Regions from separate parts of the Shewanella mangrovisoli genome, predicted to be linked through region 2. Evidence: riboswitches for the same ligand, from Rfam matches in the RefSeq annotation. Region 2 holds a riboswitch; the other holds the start of a gene.
The links. A riboswitch is a leader RNA that binds a small molecule or an ion and turns the genes downstream of it on or off. The one in region 2 is predicted to bind cobalamin.
Positions count from the first base shown of each region.

Region 1: it holds a riboswitch for cobalamin, as region 2 does, so the genes downstream of both, K0H60_RS16460 (ABC transporter ATP-binding protein) here and K0H60_RS17415 (TonB-dependent receptor) in region 2, are expected to answer to the same signal.

Region 1 covers NZ_CP080412.1:3,744,363-3,751,704, reverse strand. The annotation lists gene metH (methionine synthase) at 1-1,022, opposite strand, end outside; gene K0H60_RS16465 (histidine phosphatase family protein) at 1,232-1,954, shown strand; cobalamin riboswitch at 2,127-2,294, shown strand; gene K0H60_RS16460 (ABC transporter ATP-binding protein) at 2,428-3,408, shown strand; gene K0H60_RS16455 (FecCD family ABC transporter permease) at 3,405-4,553, shown strand; gene cobT (nicotinate-nucleotide--dimethylbenzimidazole phosphoribosyltransferase) at 4,716-5,768, shown strand; gene K0H60_RS16445 (adenosylcobinamide-GDP ribazoletransferase) at 5,865-6,653, shown strand; gene cobU (bifunctional adenosylcobinamide kinase/adenosylcobinamide-phosphate guanylyltransferase) at 6,650-7,252, shown strand; gene K0H60_RS16435 (cobyric acid synthase) at 7,340-7,342, shown strand, end outside.
Region 2 covers NZ_CP080412.1:3,994,934-4,002,275, forward strand. The annotation lists gene K0H60_RS17405 (LysR family transcriptional regulator) at 1-473, shown strand, start outside; gene K0H60_RS17410 (HDOD domain-containing protein) at 535-1,263, opposite strand; gene K0H60_RS17415 (TonB-dependent receptor) at 1,545-3,506, opposite strand; cobalamin riboswitch at 3,616-3,845, opposite strand; gene K0H60_RS17420 (hypothetical protein) at 3,973-4,641, opposite strand; gene K0H60_RS17425 (RCC1 domain-containing protein) at 4,888-6,324, opposite strand; gene K0H60_RS17430 (hypothetical protein) at 6,328-7,342, opposite strand, start outside.

The DNA.
Region 1 (7,342 bases), 250 kb from region 2:
GGTGCAAATGGCTCTACGGCTTCGCGAATAACCTTAATATGCTCGGGCGTGCTACCACAGCAGCCGCCGATAATGTTGAGCATGCCTTCGCGGGCCCACTCTTGGATAACGCTCGCCATATCCTCTGGGGTTTCATCGTAACCGCCAAACTCGTTTGGCAGACCCGCGTTAGGGTGCGCCGAGACATAGCACTCGGCGATGCGCGACAGTTCTTCAACGTAGGGGCGAAGCTCCTTAGGGCCGAGGGCGCAGTTAAGGCCGATGGATAAGGGCTTGATATGGCGAAGGGAGTTATAAAAGGCTTCGGTGGTTTGTCCGGTCAGGGTTCGGCCCGAGGCATCAGTAATGGTGCCTGAGATCATCACAGGCAAACGCGCTGGCGAATTTGGCCCAAAGAGTTCATCGAACACGGTTTCTATGGCAAATAAGGCGGCCTTAGCGTTTAAGGTATCGAAAATAGTCTCGACCATAATGATATCGGCGCCGCCCTCAATTAAGGCGCGGGTCGATTCGCAGTAAGCGGTCACTAACTCATCAAAGTGGATATTACGAAAGCCTGGGTCGTTAACATCGGGGCTGATAGAGCAGGTACGGTTAGTAGGCCCTAACACACCGGCGACATAACGTGGCTTACCCGTGGCTTGCTCGATTTCATCACAGGCCTCACGGGCGAGGCGCGCGCCTTCGCGGTTAATCTCGGCGGACAGCGACTGCATATCGTAGTCGGCCATGGCGATAGTAGTGGCGTTGAAGGTGTTGGTTTCAATAATATCCGCACCGGCTTTTAGGTAGTCGATGTGAATTTGTTTGATGATGTGTGGCTGAGTCAGCACTAAAAGATCGTTATTGCCCTTAACGTCGGTATGCCAATCCTTGAAACGCTCGCCACGGTAATCCTCTTCCTCAAGCTTGTAGCCTTGGATCATAGTGCCCATGGCGCCGTCTAAAATCAGAATGCGCTTTGACAACTGGTTGCGAATGTCTGCCAGTGCTTGGCTGGCTCGATGGAGAGATATCGCCATAAATGATTACCTTTACTACAGCTAAGTTGAGTCCAAAGTACGCAATCGGGTGACAAATTGCATTTTATTATTGAATGTCGTTCGTTATGTTTTGGACATTTATACGTATAGACGTCCATAATACGCGACATCGGATTGTCAGGGCAAGGTTAAAGTTGGTATAGCATAGGCGAGATAAGGCAGATAAAAACGCTAAAAGGAAAGATCAGATGAAGCAGCTCAGGTTATTACTGTTACGCCATGGAGAATGCGAGGGCGGGGCGATTTTGCGAGGCCGAGTCGATGTGCCACTGAGCGAAAAGGGCTGGCGGCAGATGTCGGCGGCGGTTGAGGCGCAGGCGACTGTGTGCCACGGCATTTATAGCTCGACCTCGAGGCGCTGCGCCGAGTTTGCCAAGGCCTTTGCGGCCGAGCTGCATTCGAGTGCGTCTGTAGGCATAAGTTTAGATGCACCCGCGCCGTCGATGCTCAAGGTCAACCTGCTGGAGGAGTTACAGGAAATAGCCTTCGGCGATTGGGATGGCTGCCTACTCGATGACTTATATCAACACGACGGCGAACGGATGGCGGCCTATTGGCAGAATCCCTGGGAGGTGACGCCGCCCAATGGCGAAGCCATGGCAAGTTTCGAGGCCCGTATCGATGGTGCGATAGAACAGATCCTCGATAAAGAGTTTGGCCTGCTGGCGATGGATGATGAACAGGCCCATGGGGAGTTTAATGCCAACGCCCCCGCGGCCAATATCTGGGTGGTGACCCACGGTGGGGTTATTCGCCACTTGATGTCAAAGGCGCTGGGAGCGGTGAAAACCTTAGGTTTTTACAGTCAGCTCGCCTTACCCGTGGCGGCGGTGGTGACGATTAATGTCCTCGAGGATGAGCAAGGTAAAAGATACTGGCGCTTAGACTGGCCATCGGGCCACTGTGAGTAGCTTGCAAGCATCAGTCATCGACATGATGAAAATTTTCTGATTTAAACAGCATTGCCTAATGGGCAAGATATAGGATAATGCTTTTCCCTGACATTTGAGCCAGATAACACACCCAGTACGTTAAGCTCAAAGGTCGCAGAAATAGGTGTTGGGAATTTTGCGCGATTTAGTGCTATTGCTTAAGGGCAAGAGTGTTCAAGCGCGCCGGATAACCCAAACATAATAGGGAATCGGGGAGCTGCCCGTCAGTAGCCCGAACTGTACCCGCAACTGTGAGTAGTCGAAGCGCTTTGTGTCTTCCCATACGAGTCAGGATACCTGCCTATTTCTGTTTTCGCTGCGTGCAGCCTTAGTTCTCGAGCGGGTAACTCGAGGGAGCAGAAGATGACATTAATGAGTTTCGCCCTGTTAGCCCAAGTGGCAGCAGGCACAGATAACACCAATCAATATCCATGTGGGAGCAATCGTTAGTGATGCATTCCACATCGAGCCTTGCGCCCTTAGCGCCCGCTGCGACCTCCGCCAATATGGCACTTAAGGTCAGCCAATTGAGTTGGGCGATTGAGGGAAAAACCATCCTCTCGGAGATAAGCTTTGCCCTGCCGCAGGGGGAAATGCTCGGGCTGATAGGCCCCAACGGCGCGGGTAAATCCAGTTTGCTGCGCTGTTTATACCGCTTTATTCGCCCTGCTAAAGGTCATATCAGTCTGTTTTCGCAGGATATTAGCGAGCTGTCGCCCAAGGCGTTTGCCTGTAAAGTGGCGGTGGTGCAGCAGGATACGCCGCAATACTTCGATATGACCACAGAGCAATTGGTTGCCATGGGACTCACGCCACACAAGGGGATGTTTGATACCAACTCCAGCGGTGACGGTGAAAAAATTGCTAAGGCGCTGGAAAAGGTAGGCCTCAGTCATAAAGTACATCAACAATACGATCGTTTATCTGGCGGTGAGAAGCAACGCGCCCTGATCGCCCGTGCCATAGTGCAGCAGCCGCAATTGTTGATTTTAGATGAGCCGACAAACCACCTCGATATCCGCTATCAAATTCAAATCTTAGAGCTAGTGCGAAGCCTTGGGATCAGCGTAATCGCCTCGATTCACGACTTGAATTTAGCCAGCGCCCTGTGTGACCACTTATTGCTGCTGGACAAGGGGCAGGTGAGTGCCATGGGCACGCCGGCTCAGGTTCTAACCGAGGAACGTATCGCCGAAGTCTTTGGGGTATGCGCCCAAGTGACGCCCCATCCACAGCATGGTAACCCCTTGATTAATTACTTTTATGGTTATCAAAAGCCCAAGAGCGATGCAGCGGGCGCGGCGAGTGACTCCCATTCAGTTTCGGCTCAAGAGCTACCTCCTGTGGCCTGCGCCTGCCATAACCCTAGCGCGCCAAACGAGGTCTTACAAAGAGCTGCATTGCAAAATGAGAGCGTCGAGAACACGCCATGATAGACACACTTAAACTGGTGACCATGAATTTTTTTAGCCACATTTTTACGCCGCTCACGCGCCAGCAATGGCTCATCTTAGGCTTGGCGGGTTTTGCCCTGCTTACCCCCATCGCCGCCGCGAGTTTTGGTGCGGCCAATATTAGCTTCTTAGATGTGCTGCAGGTGTTTATCAATAAACTCAGTCACTTGTTTATGGCCGATGAGGCCGTGAGCACCAGCAGCATGACAGAGCGGATTGTGATGGAGCTGCGACTGCCACGGATTATACTCGCCTTTGTGGCGGGGGCGGGGCTGTCCTTGGCGGGCAGCGTGCTGCAAACCGTGACCCGCAACCCCCTTGCCGATCCTTATCTATTCGGCATTAGCTCTGGCGCATCCTTTGGCGCCGTGGTCATGCTGACGCTATTCACAGGTTCAGGCCTGTTTGGCAATGCGGGCACGATAGCCAATTCGGGGATTTTTAGTGGTACGGGGACTTTTGCTGGCTTGTTATGGTTTAGCTTACCCTTCGGCGCCTTTATTGGTGCCAGTCTGTCGGTGCTAATCGTGCTGGCGTTAGCTGGGTTAGGCCTTAAGAGCCAGGTAGAACGCATGTTGCTCTCTGGGGTGGCGACCTCCTTTATGTTTAGCGCCTTAACCAGTTTATTGCTGTACTTTGCCAGCCCGCAGGCTACCGCATCGGTATTGTTTTGGAGCCTTGGCAGTTTTGCTAAGGCCAGTTGGTCGCTGCTGGTGCTGCCGTCTTTAGTGGTGCTACTGAGCTTTTTTATTATTCTAGGTTGGAAACGCCAAATTATGGCCCTGCAGGCGGGGGATGAAACGGCCCACACCTTAGGGGTGAATGTGCCTAAGCTGCGCCTCAATATGTTGCTGCTCTGTTCGCTTATCACCGCGATTTTAGTGGCGACCTGTGGCGGCATTGGCTTTGTCGGCTTGATGATCCCGCACACAGTTCGTTTGTTATTCCCCGGTCGTCAGCCCATCTTACTGACGGCGCTGGTGGGCGGGCTGTTTATGGTGTGGATTGATGTACTCGCCCGATGTTTGCTTGGCAATCAGGAATTACCCGTGGGGATTATTACCGCTGCGATTGGTAGCTTCTTCTTTTTGCTGATTTTGCGTCGGCGCAAGCTATCGAATTAGCATGGGTCTTATGGATTGCCGAAATTTAGTACTAAGTGCGTATGGCAAATTGCAGCAGGATGCTTCGTAGTTGTTGTTCTAGAATGTGTTAGCGAATGTACTAGTAAATGAGTTATTAGCAGCGGATCTATCATTGGATCCGACATTGCCACTGGAGTGTGAATGCCTCAATCTGTCCCGTTATTTCAAATCGAGCCTGTGAGTAAAGCGCAGGATCAACTCATCCAGCAAAAGATCGATCTTAAGACTAAGCCGCCCGGCGCTCTGGGGCAGTTAGAGTCCTTGGCGTTGCAAATTGCCCGCATTCAAGGGCCGCAGCAATTACAGATAGTTAACCCGACTATGTTGGTGTTTGCCGGAGATCATGGGATTGCTGCCGAAGGGGTGTCGATTGCCCCGAGTGAAGTCACGCGGCAGATGGTGCAAAACTTTGCCCATGGCGGCGCGGCCATCAATGTGTTTTGTCGCCAGTTAGGCTTCAATCTGGAAGTGATTGATTGCGGTATTTTAACCCCAGTTGAAGATGCCGAAGGCATTATCGACCAACGCCTTGGCGCGGGAACGGCCGCGATTCACTTAGAGCCTGCAATGACGTTCGCCTGCGTGGATAAGGGCTTTGCTATGGCGCAGGCGTTAATCGAGCGTCACCATCAGGCGGGCTGTAATTTGGTTGCCTTTGGTGAGATGGGCATAGGCAATACTTCGTCAGCGGCGGCGATTATGGCGGCCATTATGCAACTCGATGTGGCCGACTGTGTTGGCCGTGGTACGGGCATCAATAGCGAGACTCTAGAGCGTAAACAGATGCTTATCGAACTCGCGCTGCTGTTACACCAGAGTGCGATGACAGGGCCTCGGCAAGTGCTGGCCTGTTTGGGCGGCTTTGAAATTGTGCAAATGACGGGGGCCATGCTCGCCGCTGCCGAGCGCAAGATGCTGGTCGTGGTGGATGGTTTTATTGCGACCGCAGCGGCTTTGGTTGCCGTGAGTATCAACGCGAATGTGCGGGATTATTTGATTTTTGCCCACCGCTCCGAGGAGCAAGGTCATCAGCGTATGTTGGAACATTTAAAGGCTAAGCCCTTGTTATCTTTAGGGCTGAGATTAGGCGAAGGCACGGGCGCTGCCTTGGTATTGCCGTTAATTCAAGCCGCTGTAAATTTTTACAATCAAATGGCGAGTTTTAGTGATGCGGGGATTGAGGCTGTTGTATGATGTGCGCTGCTAAGTGGCTTATTTAAAATAATAACTTTTAGCAGACCTTTTTAATCTTAAACCTTGCAGCAAGTGTTAATTCACTAAGGATGCTTTATGTCAGAACGCGAAAGCTGGCACAAAGAGATAGATTTGTTTTTAGTGGCCATGGGCTATTTTACCCGCATTCCTATGCCCAAATGGGTTGAGGTCGATGCCGACAAACTCAATAAAGCCAGCCGTTACTTTGGCTTAGTGGGCCTGCTGGTGGGGCTACTCAGTGCCATCGTATTTTGGCTTACCCAAAACTGGTTGCCCGCCGGCGTGTCTGTGCTGCTGTCTATGGTCACGGGCGTGCTGTTAACGGGCGGTTTTCACGAGGACGGTTTAGCCGATACCTTCGATGGTTTCGGTGGTGGTTGGACGGCGGAAGACAAGCTGCGGATCATGAAAGACTCTCGCCTAGGGAGCTACGGCGCCTTGGCTTTGATGCTCGTCCTGATGCTCAAGTGGCAATTGTTAGTGGAACTCGCACTTTATGACCCTGTAGTTGCAGGCTCGGCGATGATCGTCGCCCACACTGTGAGCCGCGTAGTTGCCGCCAGCCTTATCTTTACCGAGAAATATGTGCGCGACGATGAGTCCAGTAAATCCAAGCCGTTAGCGCAGCATCAAGGCATTAATGAACTGTTTATTTTGATCGCCAGCGGCGTGTTAGTGCTGCTAGTGCTCAAGGGCATTGCCGCGCTGTCACTGTTACTGGTGATGATAGGTCTGCGTCGTTTGATTGTGGTGATTTTTAGACGCCAAATCGGCGGCTACACGGGTGATACCTTAGGCGCGGCGCAGCAGATCTGCGAAATCGTCTGTTATTTCGTGCTGCTCGTTGTGGGTAGCATACTGTGATCCATTTAGTGCTAGGCGGCGCGCGTAGCGGCAAGAGCCGCTACGGTGAAGCCTTAGTGCGCCAGTATATCGCCCTCGGATTCGATGCCTGCTATCTGGCGACCGCACAGGCGCTCGATGCCGAAATGAGCAGTCGAATTCGTTTACATCAGGATGGACGTGCCAAGGATGATATCGACTGGCAACTCGTCGAAGAACCCTTGGCATTAACCGCTAAGCTCAAACATTTAGCCAAACCCGGCCGAGTGATTCTGGTGGATTGTTTAACGCTTTGGCTCACCAATCAATTACTTGCACAAAGCCCCGAGGCCGAGCCCGCTTCAACGGAATCGGACTTTGCCTTGGATTTTGCCCGCTCTCGCCATGAGCCTTTAGAACACTGGCGGCAGCAGCGTGCCGATTTTATCCAGACCTTAAGCACCCTTGAGGGCGTAGTGATTTTAATCAGCAATGAGGTCGGCTCTGGCATTGTGCCCTTGGGCGAATTGAGTCGTCAGTTTGTCGATGAGGCGGGTTGGTTAAATCAGGCCGTTGCCGAGGAGGCGGATAATGTGACCTTAGTGGTGGCGGGTCTACCACTGGTGCTTAAATCGAGTTAAGACAAAGTATTGTCGACGCATTCTTAGTCAGGGAGCGAACCGATTCCCCTTTAGTTTATTTTCCTCTGTTGAGTGATGTTCTTGCCCATG
Region 2 (7,342 bases):
TGCTGACCTCGGATCCCGTGCCGGGGCACTCGCTCGCCTATCAGCATTTGTTTGATTTTGAAGTGAAGTTAGTGGTTGCCAAGGATCATCCCTTAGCGAAAGAAGCCTATGTTACGCCTAAGCAATTGGCTCGCTTACCCATTATCAGCTACCCAGTACCACTGGCGCGTTTAGATATTTACCGCCACTTTTTAGAACCTGCAGGTGTTGAGGCGGGTGAACAAAAGACCTGCGATTTGACCATGATGTTATTGCAACGCATCGCCTGTAAGGACGGTATCGCCGCCCTGCCCAACTGGTCAATCAATGAGGGACATGGCTTGAGCCTCGCCGCCGTTAAACTCGGCCAAGAAGGCTTAAAACGCCCACTATTCGGTGCCTACCGCCGCCACAGCGCGAACTCGGCCTTAGTGCAAAACTGGCTGCAACTGGTGGCAAGCGAAGGCTTAGCGCGTCAGCAGAAATCCAATTAAGTCGTAAAAACAGTAATAAAAAAAGCCTGCAATCGCAGGCTTTTTTATTAAAGGCACATGCCTAGAGCGGGTTGAGTAACATGCCGCGCATCGAGAGCACACGGCGTAGAATCAACCCGGGAGAATTTTGATTACGGGTCTGGCGCAGATTATGGGCGATCATAAACTCTTGGCGCAGATCCTGATCGAGATCTAAAGCCTCAAAGGCTTCGATGGTTAAGGTCTGCTGCTGATTATCAATCAATGACTTAATCACGCTTAACGGGAAAGATTGCTCAGAGCTGGCATTTAAGTATGCAAAGGCCGTTAAGGCAATGATTTGCCCGAATACGCTAAACAGCGCCAAGGTTTGTACTTCATCGGGATCAACTTCAACATCCGGCATATCGACTAAGCTGTCGACCGCATCGGTAGCAATATTTTCCGTGAGTTTCCAATAACCTTGCACTAATTTCTTATAGGGTTGGGGTAATTCATCGAGGCGCTCTTTCAAATAGAAGGTGAAGGCATAACGATAAATATTGACCTGGCCTAAACGGATCAGGGCGTCTTTTAAGGAACGAGATTTAGGATTTACGACGCCTGAAGCCTGCGCCGAATTACTGCGCATCAACATATGGGCAGCTAATGCGGGATCGCTCGAAATAATATCGATCACATTACGAATGTCGCCTTCGGCAAGGATCGCTTTTTTGAGTGGAATTAAGATCCCACGGCGACCGATCACTTGCTCTTCATTCGCTATGATGGCTCTCACTTGAGTAAAAACCTGTTGCTCAAGATCTGTCATAAGACACTTTACACCTGTTAATTTGCTATAAGATGATTCGAATACCGCTCACATCATACCCAAACTACAAAGAATTTCAGCCCTAAGTCGTAGAATAATTGTGACTATGCTTTAGATGCAGTGATCTACAGCACAAGCAACGACTTAGGCTATCTGAATATAGGGCGAACTTATAAAGAATACACCGAGAAAATGGATTTTTCTCTGCGTATAGCCAAACAACAGAAATAATAAGGCCAGACTAAGTCTGGCCTTATATAAATGAACGATTACTCTCAAGCTTAGAAGCGGTAACCCACAGTCAAGCGAATATCACGTCCGCGACCAGCGTAATAGCTATCACCCCAAATGCCACCGTAATAACCCGAGCTAACATACTCTTTATCAAACAGGTTATCGATACGCAGGCTCGCTAACCAAGCGTCACGGGTATAGTTCAGGGCCAGATTACCTAAAACATAGCTAGATAATTTATCGCCTTCGTTAGCGTTATCGCCTTCGATAAAACGATCACCCGTGTAAATCGCCTCGGCAAACACTTGGAAATGCTCGGCAAAATCCATGCTGACATAACCGCGTCCCGTATGCTCAGCCACCCAAGACAATTGCTTGCCATCATTCACCCCATCGGTAAATTCGGCATCGATATAGTTATATTCCAAGCCTAGGGTTAGGGCTTGAGTGACCTGCCAATCCCAATCGGCACTCGCGCCATAGCGGCGTGAAGCATCGGCATTGACGTTGGCGCCTTGGAAGCTGCCACCAACAGGTTTTTCAGCGCTTGGGTCGAAGACGATTTCATCTTCTAAATCGAGGCGATATAGGCTGACATGCAGGCTTTGGCTAGCGACTGTCCAATCCCAACCCGCCTCGTAGGAGCGGCCCGTCTGCGGCTTTAAACCATACACATCTTTCGGGGTGTAAGCTTGCTCATCGACCTTAGCGAAGCGGAAGTTTTCATCACCACGCAGATAGAATCTGTGCTCGGCGCTCGGGCGGTAATTTAAACCGAACTCGAATGCGGTCGCATCTTCATCTAGATCGATACCGTTTGGATACACATTGCCATCGACCAAATCGTCGGTCACCCGCGCATAACGTCCGCCCACCACATAGCTTAAGGTGTGGCTTAATGGCACTGTGGCTTGCAGGTAAGCACTTTGCATTTCCTGCACGTTGCTGCGCGCCATAGAGTCAAACTCGGCCTTACCGCGGCTAATATCCAAACCTGTGACTAGGTTTAGCTCACCTTGACGAGTGCTGTAGGTTGCGAGCGCTTTAGGACTAAACATCAGCAGCGAGCGAGTATTATGGCTGCCCGCTCCCCAGTTTAATGAGCTCACTAAGGTATCGCTGTAATCCAGATCCGCCGCCAAGGCCCAGTTTGGGTTAAGCTGATGCTGATAACCGCTGCGCGCCGCAGTGGTCATCTCATGAACATATTCGCTGCTATTAGAAGACTGACGTGGATTTTCTTTGAACTGTTCTACCGTCAACGAACCTGGATTCTCACGGTCATCATCGTAATAGCTGGTTTCAACGAAGAAAGAATCTGTGGCAGTTTTATATTGAATACGGCCAAGGATAGAGCCAGTTTCATTGGCATTATGCTTACGATAGTTATCGCCTTGGTTGTAGCTACCAGTCAGGAAATAGTGCCAATCTTTATTGATGGCGCCCGACACATCGCCGCGACCTTCGTAGGTATTAAAGCTGCCGCCGGATAATTGCACGCTGCCGCCCGTATTCTCAGGCGACTTGGTCACAATGTTAATCACCCCGCCTACCGCTTGGTCGCCATAGAGCACGCCGGCACTGCCAGATAGAATTTCAACACGCTCAATTAAATTGAGTGGAATCGCATTCAGGCTCGGGGCGGCGATATCGATATTATTTAAGCGACGACCATCGAGCAAAATCAGCGTGTTATTAACCGCAGAGCTCGCGCTAAAGCCGCGCATCGCAAAGCTAGTACCAATGTTATTGTCGGACAGCTGAATACCGCTTTGACCACGTAAGACTTCGGTCAAGCTGGTTGCGCCACTCTGCTCAATCGCAGCGGCATCAATCACATTCACATTGGCGGCAATATTTAAGGGGGTCTTGTCTGAACGGCCAATGACGACAATATGCTCATCGACTTTGGCGACGCTGGCATCATCGGCCGCCACGGCGGGGGCGATAACAGAAAAGCTGCAAAGGCTGCCGATCAGCAGCGCGATTTTAGTTGGATGTGTTCCCATTTTACCTTTAACTCCTGCAAGGAAAACGGGGCATTGGCGCCACGATACCGTTGATTCAGTAACAAATACTGACAGTCACTATCGCATTTTGAGATCTGCCCACCGAAATCTCAAAAACACCTTTAGGGCCGGTCTCCGGACTTAGGCTATGCCTATCTCAACGAGAGATAAACGCGAAACTGACCTTTGCACACTCGATTCTCTGGCTCATCTTGAGCTATCTAACGAATGCGGTCGTCTCTCACCTTTTACCGTTGCGGGGGCAGTGCCAGAATTTCACTGGCTTCCCGATTATCTCGCGACGAATGCATCGCAAGCACCACAGAAGGTTGACTAAAAATGAGGTTCATAGGGCGAAAAAACCAGTTAACGCCCAACAAGGCTCGTGGCATATCAAGCCTGAGCGCGCGCATTATAGACGTCTATACGGATGAAAGTCCATGATCATCCGTCTATCGACTGACAACTACTTTAAGGAAAAGGGCGCCAAGGCTGAGATAAAGTCGGCACTGTTGGCCGCTTGTAGAGGAGGTTTATCGGCAGAAAACACCTCACCACGCATCGATTTATGCAGCAAATACAAATCTTTGTCGCCACTCACTACTGTGTAATAACCAATTTCGCCCTGGGGATGAGAGGTAAAGGCAGTCGGATTAAATTGAGTCGCGCCATGGACATTCGGCATAGTAGTACAACCAAGAATGGCTTGAAATCCGTCGTGACCGTCCACTTGGGTATCCCCCAGCTTTTGATAAACCACTTCACCGTCACAGGAGGCTTGGTAAGTCTCGGCCATCGCATCTAAAAACTGCTCGGGGCTGACGCTTTCGGCCATATCCTTAAAGCCTTGCACACAAAACAGCGCACTCCATTGATTGAGCGCCTCCTGCTCCGGCACAAATTCCGCCATAAACATGCCAGCACGTTCTTCATGGTAGGCTTTGCGCCACCCCTCTGGCAGGTTAAACCCTAATTGCTGGCTAAAAACGGGGAGCACATGGGAATGGGAAGCACTGCTCTCATGGCGAGGCATATCCAATTTCGCCTCAACGGATTCGGAGCCGATTAGGCTGCATAGCATCAATACGCTCACACCCTGCCATAACCTCATCTGCATATGGGGTATACATTTCATTATTATCATCCTTGTATCGCATTGTTATGGGTTAATACGACATATGAAATTGCATAGAAAACATCCAGCATTCTAGCGAAGATGTAAATAAGATAACAGTTAAAAAGCGAAACAAAATGATACTTATACAGTCATAACAACTGTAAAACAGTAAATAGCAGCTGAAGATAGGGGCTATGAGGGATTAAAAAAGCTGGTGAATGGATCTTCACCAGCTGAGGTATGCCCTACATGCCCAACAATGAATTATTCAAATGACCAATTGATTTTCCGCTGCGGCCTTGCCTGACTCAAAATCGCCTGACGTTGCTCCGGGGTCTCACATTGGGCAGCGAGGGTAAATTCCAGCGGCTTAACCACCAAGGAATCTGCAGGTTGTACCGGCGATTTATCAAACATTCCGAGATTCATCGACCAAGAGACCCATTCTCCCTTTTCACTGATCCCCACAAAACCATCATTTGCCTGCGCTAACCAAGTGAGGCGCGGAATGCGTTCAATCAGTTGCTCGACATTTTTAAGGTTTGCCCGATAACCGACGGGTACCACTTTGCCGTCGGGGCGGGTAAAGGCAAAGGAGGACTTACCTAGGGTAATTTTGCTGCCCTGCTGCCAATACTTGTCGAGGATCTCCTGAGCCTGATGAAAGCCAAACAGATAGGCGTAATCCGTATCGTCGGCGAGAATTTGCGGCGTGGCGTTGTCACGCAGTAGCAAGAATCCCGTGCCGACGCTGATAATCTCTTTCACGCCTGTGATATCGGTTTTCTTGATCCAATCGACGCCACAGTTAATGCCATCGCCCCAGAAATGCGCGTCACCCGTTGGACTTAACACCGCAAACGCGCAACTGTTTGCCGTGAGACTCGCCACATCCTTAAGCGCGCTGCGGATAGGATAAGCATCACTGCGCCAGCCCCAACTCACCACTGAGCCATCTTTTTTTAAGGCGGCATAGGTATTTTGAAAATATTCGATATGTTTAATATCCGTCAGCTGCGACTGCAACTTCTTCATATTGGTCGAACTTTCAACCTCCCCCCAAACTACGGCGCTGGCGTCTTTTTTCAGGGCAATAAAACTGCGCCCTTTAGCAAAGATATCGACCACATCGACTAACTCATCCTGCACCTGCAAACTATTGCCGCCGTAAGGCCCGTAGCCCCAAGTATGCACCTTACCATTGGCGTCGAGGGCGGCTACGGCCTCTCGGTTAGCGAATAACTTAGTGATATTGGTCATGCGCGCTTGCAATGCCTTGTCCAGACTCAACTTGCCCGCATTGCCCCAATAGACCACAGTGCCATCTTTACGCAGCGCGGCAAACCCGTCTTTAACCGGGACAATTTGCTTCACTTGCTTAAGTTGTTCAGTCACTTCACGGCTATCACCACCAGCAAAACTATCGCCCCAAGTGATCACCTCACCCGACTGAGTTAATGCGGCGAAGGCCGTGCTGTTGGTCACCACAGTCTCAACTGCGGGTAAATCGCAGGGAATATGGCGATAATTCGGATTTGCCTCTTCCTTAAACTGGATAAGCTTGCCGTTATCAAATTGCAGCAAGGATTCCTTTTCATTTTCGACTACGGCGACGGGCTTAGGTTGGCTACAGGCGGTTAATTGTAACGCCACTAAGGCGGCCACCAATGCCAAGGGGCGTGATATAGGATAAGACTGCATTACTTATTTCCCTGTATTTGCTGAAATTTTGGTTGCTGATACTTTGGTTACTGAAAACGCGGGTTGCTGATTGGGTTGTGCTAATTTGCCTGATATCGACTCGAGTAGCGGCTTGAGTTCGTATTCAAAACCCAGAGTCGTATTTAAACGGGTTAAGAGCACTTGAATTTGTTTATCCAGTGTCTGCGCACAGTCTTGGCTGAGCGCGTCAAATGGCATTGCCTGTTTTAAGGCTGTTAAGATCAACCGTTGAACTGGGCCGATAGCCTGCCCCACTTGGCGGTTCAGTGCGGTATTGTCGAGCACTAATGTTACTAAGTAGAGTAAATAATCGAGGTGCACAGTAAAATCGACGTGGCATTGCTTTTCATCCGCCAAGCCGAATTTGAGCGCTTTGGCCTCACACAGCGCCTTCAATACCGCTAACTTTTCTGCGGTTAATTCCAATGCAAAGGGCAACTGCTTAGTGCGCGTCATCAGCACAAAGCTGGCTAAGGTTTTAGCCGACAGCGCCTGTTTATTATTACGGGCGAGCATCGCCAGCGCTAAGTCGTGAAATCCTAATGAACTCAAGCGATAAAAGCTTATCATCGCAATAGATTCATCTACCGACTCCAGCTTTTTTTTGCTCGGTGAAGTTTGCATTTGCTCGAATAAATCGACCAAACGCGGATAGAGCTCAGGGCAATGACCTATATGCTCAGCCGCTTCCCAGACTAGGATATTCGCAGCAGGATGCTGGCGATAGGTTTCAAGCAAACAAATGATCCCGGTGTAATCCTGTTGCTGCCCTAACCGCTTGAGTGTTGGCACATAACGGGACTCGGCCCAGCGGATCCTTAATAGCGTCAAACAGAAATAACCGACCAGCAAACTGCCTAATATACCTGCGATGCCAAAGCCGAAGTCCAATTTGGCGCGATCGCGGGTTAATTCGAGATCGGCGCTCGCCCGTGTTGGCGCCTCGGGAAGATAATGCACAACACTTTGCCCGTAGTTGGGCACTAATGCGCCAGGG